2 regions of the Variovorax sp. GW821-FHT09B05 genome follow, and region 1 is predicted to be linked to the other one. Evidence: riboswitches for the same ligand, from Rfam matches in the RefSeq annotation. Region 1 holds a riboswitch; the other holds the start of a gene.
The links. Region 1 has a riboswitch for thiamine pyrophosphate ahead of thiC (phosphomethylpyrimidine synthase ThiC). Riboswitches for the same ligand answer to the same signal wherever they lie in the genome.

Region 1 (4,145 bases):
ATCCCCTCTGGCTGTGCCGAGGAGCGCAGGAGAAAGCGGGATAAGGGCCGCAGCTGTCTGAGCGAAGCGAGTTCTGCGGACCCCCGCTTTCTCCGAGCACCGCAGGTTGCCCGTAGCGAAGCGGAGGGACACAGACAGCGGGGTCGCCTTTTCTTTGCCTACTTTCTTTTGGCGAAGCAAAAGAAAGTAGGTCGCCCGCCGGGGCGAGACCCGGCCAACGACCTAACCAACAGGCAAGAAGGCGACAACAAAAAGCAGCCCGTCAGACAGCCCGAATAGGGATATACATCTCCCCCCCACCCGCCACAAACTCCTTCGACTTCTCCTCCATCCCCTTCTCCACAGCCAACGCCTCCGCCACCCCCTTAGCCGCAGCGTACTCCCGCACCTCCTGCGTGATCTTCATCGAGCAGAACTTCGGCCCGCACATCGAACAGAAGTGCGCCACCTTGCTCGAATCCTTCGGCAGCGTCTCGTCGTGGAATTCGCGCGCCGTATCCGGATCGAGCCCCAGGTTGAACTGGTCCTGCCAGCGGAACTCGAAGCGCGCCTTGCTCAGCGCATCGTCGCGCGAGCGCGCTCCCGGGTGCCCCTTCGCCACGTCCGCCGCATGCGCCGCGATCTTGTAGGCAATGATCCCCTGCTTCACGTCGTCGCGGTCGGGCAGCCCCAGGTGCTCCTTCGGCGTCACGTAGCACAGCATCGCCGTGCCGGCCCAGCCGATCATCGCCGCGCCGATCGCGCTCGCGATGTGGTCGTAGCCCGGCGCGATGTCGATCGTCAGCGGGCCCAGGGTGTAGAACGGCGCCTCGTGGCAGTGCTTGAGCTGCTCGTCCATGTTCGACTGGATCATGTGCATCGGCACGTGGCCCGGGCCTTCGATCATGGTCTGCACGTCGTGCTTCCAGGCGATCTGCGTGAGCTCGCCGAGGGTGCGCAGCTCGGCGAACTGCGCCTCGTCGTTGGCGTCGGCACCGCTGCCGGGGCGCAGGCCGTCGCCGAGCGAGAAGCTCACGTCGTAGGCCTTCATGATGTCGCAGATGTCCTCGAAGTGCGTGTAGAGGAAGCTCTCCTTGTGATGCGCGATGCACCACTTCGCCATGATCGAGCCGCCGCGCGAGACGATGCCGGTCATGCGGTCGGCGGTCAGGTGGATGAACGGCAGCCGCAGCCCGGCGTGGATGGTGAAGTAGTCGACGCCCTGCTCGGCCTGCTCGATCAGCGTGTCGCGGTAGATCTCCCAGGTCAGGTCCTCGGCCACGCCGCCGACCTTCTCGAGCGCCTGGTAGATCGGCACGGTGCCGATGGGCACCGGGCTGTTGCGCACGATCCAGTCGCGCGTGGTGTGGATGTTCTTGCCGGTCGACAGGTCCATCACGTTGTCGGCGCCCCAGCGGATCGCCCACACCAGCTTCTCCACTTCTTCCTCGATGCTCGAGGTCACGGCCGAGTTGCCGATGTTGGCGTTGATCTTCACCTTGAAGTTACGCCCGATCGCCATCGGCTCCACCTCGGGGTGGTTGATGTTGGCGGGAATGATCGCGCGGCCCCGCGCCACCTCGTCGCGCACGAACTCGGGCGTGATGATGCGCGGGATGCTCGCGCCCATGGGGTTGCCGGCCACGCGCTTCGCGCGCTCCTCGTTGGCGAGGTACTCGGCCATCCACTCGCGCTTGCCGTTCTCGCGCAGCGCCACGTACTCCATCTCGGGCGTGACGATGCCGCGGCGCGCATAGTGCATCTGCGTGACGTTGGCGCCCGACTTCGCGCGGCGCGGCGTGCGCTGCAGCGCCGAGGCACCGGCGCGCAGCTCGGCCAGGCGCTGGGCATCGCGGTCCTCGTTCTTCGCGCCGTCGTCGAGCGCATGGTGCGTGCGCCCCTCGTAGCTCTCGGTGTCGCCGCGTTCGGCGACCCAGGCACCGCGCACGTCGGGCAGGCCGCGGCGCACGTCGATCTCGACCTTCGGGTCGGTGTAGGGGCCCGAGGTGTCGTAGAGCGACACGGTCTCGCCGTTGGTGAGCTTCACGTCGCGCACCGGCACGAACAGGTCGGGCCTGCTGCCGGGAATGACGCACTTGTGCGACGCGGGGAAGGGCTCGCGCGTGAGCGAGAGCAGGGTGGTGAACTTGTCGGGGGCATTCATGCAGGGCACTCCTTGTGGATGGAAAGGGTGCTCCGCAATCGCTCGGTGGGCTGTGGGCGCCGTCTCGGGTGGAGGGACGGACCGAAGCCAGGGAGTGCAGCTCTTCTTACGCCGGTATGACCCGGATCAAGTTCGCGGGTCGGCAGCTTTGCCATCTCAGCACGCCACATGCGTGCACCCCGGAGCGGGGCCGATTGTGCGAGCGCCGGCCTTCGCCGTCAACCGCCCGCGTCAAGACGGCGCGCTTTCGCGCCGGGCTTCAGGCGCGCGCCTGCAGGTCGCCGTCGACGTAGTACCAGCGCGACAGGCCCTCGGCATCGGACTCGCGCACGAAGCGGCTGCGTTCGTGCAGCCGCGAGGCCGTGCCCGAGGCGCCGCGCTGGCGCGCGACGAACTCGACCTCGGCATGGTCGGCATCGCTCATCGAGCGGCCGCGCACGTCGAGCCCGAGCCAGCGCACGTCCGGCTCGAAGTCGAGCGAGGCCGGCCGCGTGCTCGCGTGCCAGGTGCCGAGCAGGTACTCGGCACGCTCGCGCACGAAGGCCGTATAGCGCGAACGCATCAGCGATTCGGCATCGGGCGCGGGGGTGTGCTCGAAGTCGTCGAGGTAGCGGCCGCAGCACATCGCGTAGGCGATGGGCTTGTCGCGGCGGTCGGTGCGGCCGCAGGGGCAGGGTGCGGTGGAGGGATCGGGAACGCTGGGCATGGAGGCCCCTATTGGAACACCGTGCGGGCAGGGGCCTCCAGAGGGCAAGCCCTGGGGCCGCCGCGAGGGGGATCAGCGCGCCTCGGCCGGCCGCATGCTCTGCGCGATCGCCTCGCGCAGCGCCGGTGCGTCGGCCGGCTTGTAGATCAGCGCATAGCCCGCGCGCTCGACCTCGGCGCGGTTCGCGTGCGCGGTCTCGCCGGTGAGGATCACCACGTGGCGCGCCTTGCCCACCGCCTGCAGCGCCTGCGCGGCGGCCAGCCCCGAGAGCCCGCTGCCCAGGCGCAGGTCGCTGAGCATCAGGTCGAACACGCCGGCCTGCTGCAGCGCCTCGCGCGGATTGGCGGCCAGCGCCACCTCGTGGCCCCAGCCGCCGAGGAGCGAGCGCATGGCCTCGCGCACCGGCTGTTCGTCGTCGAGCACCAGGATGCGGATCGGCCCGCCGGTGGGGGGCGCTGCCTCCGGCGGCACCTCGGCGGGGGCCTCGCCCGGCAGCGGCGCCATCTGCTCGAGCACCAGCGAGAAGGTGCTGCCGCGCCCCGGCGCGCTGCGCAGCGCGATGCGCGCGCCCATCACCTGCGCCATGCTGGCCACCAGCGACAGCCCGAGGCCGAGCCCGCGGCTGCGGTCGCGCCCGGGGTTGTCGACCTGGAAGAACTCCTCGAACACCTGCTCGCGGTGCGCCGTGTCGATGCCCACGCCCGAATCGCGCACCTCGATGCGCCAGGCGGGCGCCGTGCCCGAGGGACCGCCGCGCGTGCGCCGCGCGCACACCAGCACCGTGCCGTGGGGCGTGTACTTGATCGCGTTGTCGACCAGGTTGCCGAGCAGCCGCGCGAGCATGCGCGCGTCGGCGCGCACCACCGCGGGCGTGGCGCGGATGCGCAGCACCAGCCCCTTGGCCTGCGCCAGCGCCGCGAAGCGCCCCTGCAGCGGCGCGAACAGCGTGGCCAGCCGCACCGGCTCGAAGCGCACCGGCGCCACGCCGCCGTCGAGCTGCGCGATGTCGAGCAGCGCGTCGATCGAGCCGCGCAGCGCATCGACGCTGTCGCGCATGAAGCGCAGGTTCTCGGCCGTGGGCGCGTGGCGCGTGTCGAGCGCGTCGACGAAGATCGCGAGCGCATGCATGGGCTGGCGCAGGTCGTGGTTGGCGGCCGCGAAGATGCGCGCGCGCTGCGCCGCGAGCTGCGCCACGTGCTCGAGCTGGCGCGCCAGCGCATCGGCCAGCCGCGCGTTCTCGAAGCCGTTCTCGATCGAGCCCACGATCAGCCGGTTCTGCTTGCGCGCGTAGTGCAG
Region 2 (4,145 bases), on a different contig from region 1:
CCACCCAGCGCTATGCGCGCGTGCTCTCGATCGCCGGCTCCGACAGCGGCGGCGGCGCCGGCATCCAGGCCGATCTCAAGACCTTCGCGGCCCTCGGCTGCTACGGCATGACGGCCATAACGGCGCTCACCGCGCAGAACACGCTCGGCGTCACCGGCATCCACGGCGTGCCGCCGGCTTTCCTCAAGGCGCAGATCCAGGCCGTGGTCGAGGACATCGGCGTCGACGCGGTCAAGCTCGGCATGCTGCATGCGCCCGAGGTGGTCGAGGTCGTGGCCTGGGCCATCGACCACTACCGACTGCCGAACGTGGTGCTCGACCCCGTGATGGTCGCCACCAGCGGCGACCGCCTGATCGCGGCCGAGACGGTGCAGGTGCTGGTGCGCGAACTGTTCCCGCGCGCCGCGGTGATCACGCCCAACCTCGATGAGGCGGCCCTGCTGATCGGTCATGCGATCGACGGCATCGGCGCGCTCGATGGCGCGGCCGACGAGCTGCTGGCACTCGGCGCGCGCGCCGTGCTGCTCAAGGGCGGCCACCTGCCGGGCAGCGAGGTGGTCGACGTGCTGCTGCAATCCAGTGGCGAACGCACCCGCCTGGCCTCGCGCCGCATCGAGAGCCGCAACCTGCACGGCACCGGCTGCACGCTGTCGTCGGCCATCGCCGCGCACCTGGCACTGGGCGCGGCGCTGCCCGAGGCGGTGGAGCGCGCGCGCGCCTACATCCTCGGCGCGATGGCGGCCGCTGTCGACGTGCAGGTCGGCGCCGGTCATGGCCCGCTCAACCACGGCTTTGCGCCAGTGCCGACGCAGCGCCTGCCGCTGCGGGCTTCGGCCGGCTGAGCCAGGCGAGAACGAAGGTCAGCGCCAGCGTCGGCAGCGCCGAGCCGAACTGCGGCGCCCATTTCGCGAGCGCGTGGTAGGCCGCGATGCCCGCGATCCAGATCAGCGCCGCCGCCAGGTCGACCTTGGGGCGCGCGCCGGCCGGCGCCACCGCGCGGCCGCCGCCCAGCCGCCCGAGGATCACGCCGTAGAGCGGCACGAACACCGAGCTCAGCAACAGCAGGAAGGGCTCGAGCGTATGCATCGGCAGCACCAGCGCGAGCGCGATGCACAGCACGGCCAGCAGCAGGCCCCAGCGCTTCACGCTCCAGCGCGGCAGCAGGCTGTGGGTGGAGACCGAGCCCGAATAGACGTCGCCATAGGCGTTGTCGAGCTCGTCGATCAGGATCAGGCCCAGCGCCACCAGCCCGCCCTGCGCCAGCAGCAGCGCCGTGACCAGGCTGGTGCCGGGCTCGGCCACGCTCACCACCATCACGCCCAGCGCATAGCACCAGATGTTGGCCAGCGCATAGCCGATCCAGGTGCCGCTGAAGGCGCTGCCCAGTCCGCCCGCGCTGCGCTTGCCGTGCCGCGCATAGTCGGCCACCAGCGGCAGCCATGAGACAGGCATCGCGATCACGAGGTCCAGGGCGCCGAACATGCCCATGCTGCCGTCGCCCGGGCGCGACCAGAAGGCATCGAAGCCCTTGGCATGCAACTGGGTTGCGAATTGCCAGCTGAGCCACAACAGCGACAGCACCACCAGCGGCAGCCCGAAGCGGCTCACGAAGCGCCGCACCAGCTTCACCATCGAGCCCGCGAGCAGCGCCAGCAGCACCGCGCCCCACAGCAGCGTGGTCGCCACGCCGCCCCAGGCACTGCCGAGCCACGGCCCGGCCACCGACTGGCCGATGGCCTGCGTGCCCTCGCGCATGATCACCAGCTCGAAGGTGGTCCAGCCCACCAGCTGCACGATGTTGAGCAGCACCGGCAGCCGTGCGAAGGCGCTGCCGTAGGTGGCATGCATCAGGCCCGCGCTGGCCAGGCCGCTCTCGCAGCCCAGGCGCGCGGTCCAGGCCAGCAGCGCGGCGCCGAGGCAGGAACCCAGCGCGATCGCGATCGCCGCGTCGCGCGTGCCCACGGCCGGCACCAGGTAGGCGCCGATCTGCATCACCAGCAGGCCCACGCCCAGGCTGAACCAGAGCGAGGCATGGTCGTGCCAGCCGAAGACGCGCTGCGACGCCGGCAGCGGTGTCAGCGCCTCGTTGGCGAGAGGGTTCGATGTGTCGTCGTGTGCCATCCGTTTTGCTCCGGGCAAAAGGTTTGGCAGGTGGGCGAGGCTCCAGCGGCACGGCTGGCACGCGAGAGAACGTGACAGGCCGCCGGACCAGCTTCCCTGCGCGAGGATTACCTCAATCAGGTTCAAAGGGACTTTCTCAGCCGGGACGGCAAGCCGACCCAACACCCCTAGCGAACCGCCATTTTAGGCCCGTCGCGGCGTACCGGGGGCATTCCTCGAAGTCCGGGACAATCCGCGCCACGACGAACGAGGCGCGCACGAGCGCGCCGAAAGGGAATGACATGGCAGAAGCTGCGATACCGCCGGACTCCACGGATGCCACCCGGCCGTCCGCGGCCGCGACCCGCCTGCGCCGCTTCCGGGTCGATGTCGGCACCATCATCTGCGCCGTCGCGCTGGTCCAGTCGCTGCTGCTGGTGGCGCTGGGCTACTGGGGCGCGCAGCGGCTGGTGTCGCGCGTCGGCGAGTCGGCGCACAAGGTCCACCACGACCGCATCGAGGACAACGTGCTGGCCTTCCTCGCCAAGACCCAGGCGGTGGTGCACGCCATCGGCGATTCGCCGAGCCTGCATCCGCTGGGCGAGGACGGCGAGCGCAGCGCCGAGATGCTGTGGACCATGCTCGAGGAGGCCACCGAGCTCGACAGCCTCGGCGTGGCCAGCGACGACGGCCATCTGCTGATGGCCGAGCGCTACCCGGTGTCGGCGATCCGCCAGGTGGTGCGCGATCCGGCCTTCAGCACCGAGACCTGGGAATACAAGCGCTCGGTCGACATCGAGGGCGGCGATCCGCGCCAGCGCTTCGCGACCACGCGCATCGAGTCCTTCCGCAGCGACCACGACGCCACCGAACGCGACTGGTACCGCGAGGCGCTGGCGCGGAAGGCGCCGGTGTGGACGCCGCCGTTCCACCTGGCCGACGGCGAGGAACTCGGCGTGAGCTACGCCCAGCCGGCCGAGCGGCTCGACGACGAGGGGCGGCACCTGCAGTCGATGGTGGTGGTCGGCCACCTGTCGCTGGGCCACCTGTCGACGCTGGTGCGCCAGTTCGGCAGCCGCGGTCCCGGCGAGAGCGTGCTGCTGAGCGACGACCACCACGTGCTCGCGCGCAGCGACCATCCCGATCCCGTGCGCGCGCTGCAATGGCCCGAGGGCGGCGTGCTCGGCGCGGTGCATGCCTACATGCTGGCCCACGGCATCTCGGAGAACGTGGAGGACGAGAGCTTCGTCGTCACCCATGCGGGCGAGCGCTACCGGGTCGAGTCCTCGCGCATCGGCCCCACGGGCTGGGAGCTGATCAGCTGGGAGCCCGAGGCCGCGCTGCTCGCCGGCGTGGAGCGCCTGGTGCGCTGGGGCCTGCTGCTGACCCTGGCCTTCCTGGCGTTCGCGCTCTTCATCTCGCTGCGGCTGTCGAAGCTGGTGACCGCGCCGATCGAGAAGCTGTCGCAGACCGCGCGCCGCATCGGCCGGCTCGAGCTCGACGACCTGCCGCAGCAGCCCAGCCGCGTGCTCGAGATCCAGCACCTGAACCAGGCGCTCGACGACTCCGCGCGCAGCCTGCGGGCCTTCAGCAAGTTCGTGCCGGTGCACCTGATCCGCCAGCTCGTGGCCGAGGGCCATGCGCTGGCGCCAGGCGGTTCGTCGCGCCGCATCACGGCGATGTTCACCGACGTCGAGGGCTTCACCAGCATCGCCGAATCGCTGGAAGCCGGCGTGCTGGTGCGCCAGCTCACCGAGTACTTCAACCTCGCGCAGCGCGTGTTCGCGCGCCATGGCGGCGTGGTCGACAAGTACATGGGCGACGGCATCATGGTGCTGTGGGGCGCGCCGCTCGACCTGCCCGATGCCGAGTACCGCGCCTGCCTCGCGGCACGCGAGCTGCATGCCGAGATGGCCGAGCTCAATCGCCGCTGGCAGGCCGAGGGGCTGCAGCCCTTCCACACGCGCATCGGCATGCACACCGGCGTGGTGATCGCCGGCGTGCTCGGGTCCAGTGACCGGCTCTCCTACACCGCGCTCGGCGAC

Region 2: linked by a shared signal. The riboswitch ahead of AC07RM_RS06755 (purine-cytosine permease family protein) and the one ahead of thiC (phosphomethylpyrimidine synthase ThiC) in region 1 are both predicted to bind thiamine pyrophosphate.

The regions. Positions count from the first base shown of each region.
Region 1 covers NZ_JBWKPN010000012.1:247,960-252,104, reverse strand. Annotated here, with positions in the region: gene thiC (phosphomethylpyrimidine synthase ThiC) at 263-2,143, opposite strand; TPP riboswitch at 2,230-2,335, opposite strand; gene AC07RM_RS28605 (YchJ family protein) at 2,403-2,849, opposite strand; gene AC07RM_RS28600 (sensor histidine kinase) at 2,922-4,145, opposite strand, start outside.
Region 2 covers NZ_JBWKPN010000002.1:403,584-407,728, forward strand. Annotated here, with positions in the region: gene thiD (bifunctional hydroxymethylpyrimidine kinase/phosphomethylpyrimidine kinase) at 1-842, shown strand, start outside; gene AC07RM_RS06755 (purine-cytosine permease family protein) at 781-2,121, opposite strand; TPP riboswitch at 2,198-2,300, opposite strand; gene AC07RM_RS06760 (adenylate/guanylate cyclase domain-containing protein) at 2,403-4,145, shown strand, end outside.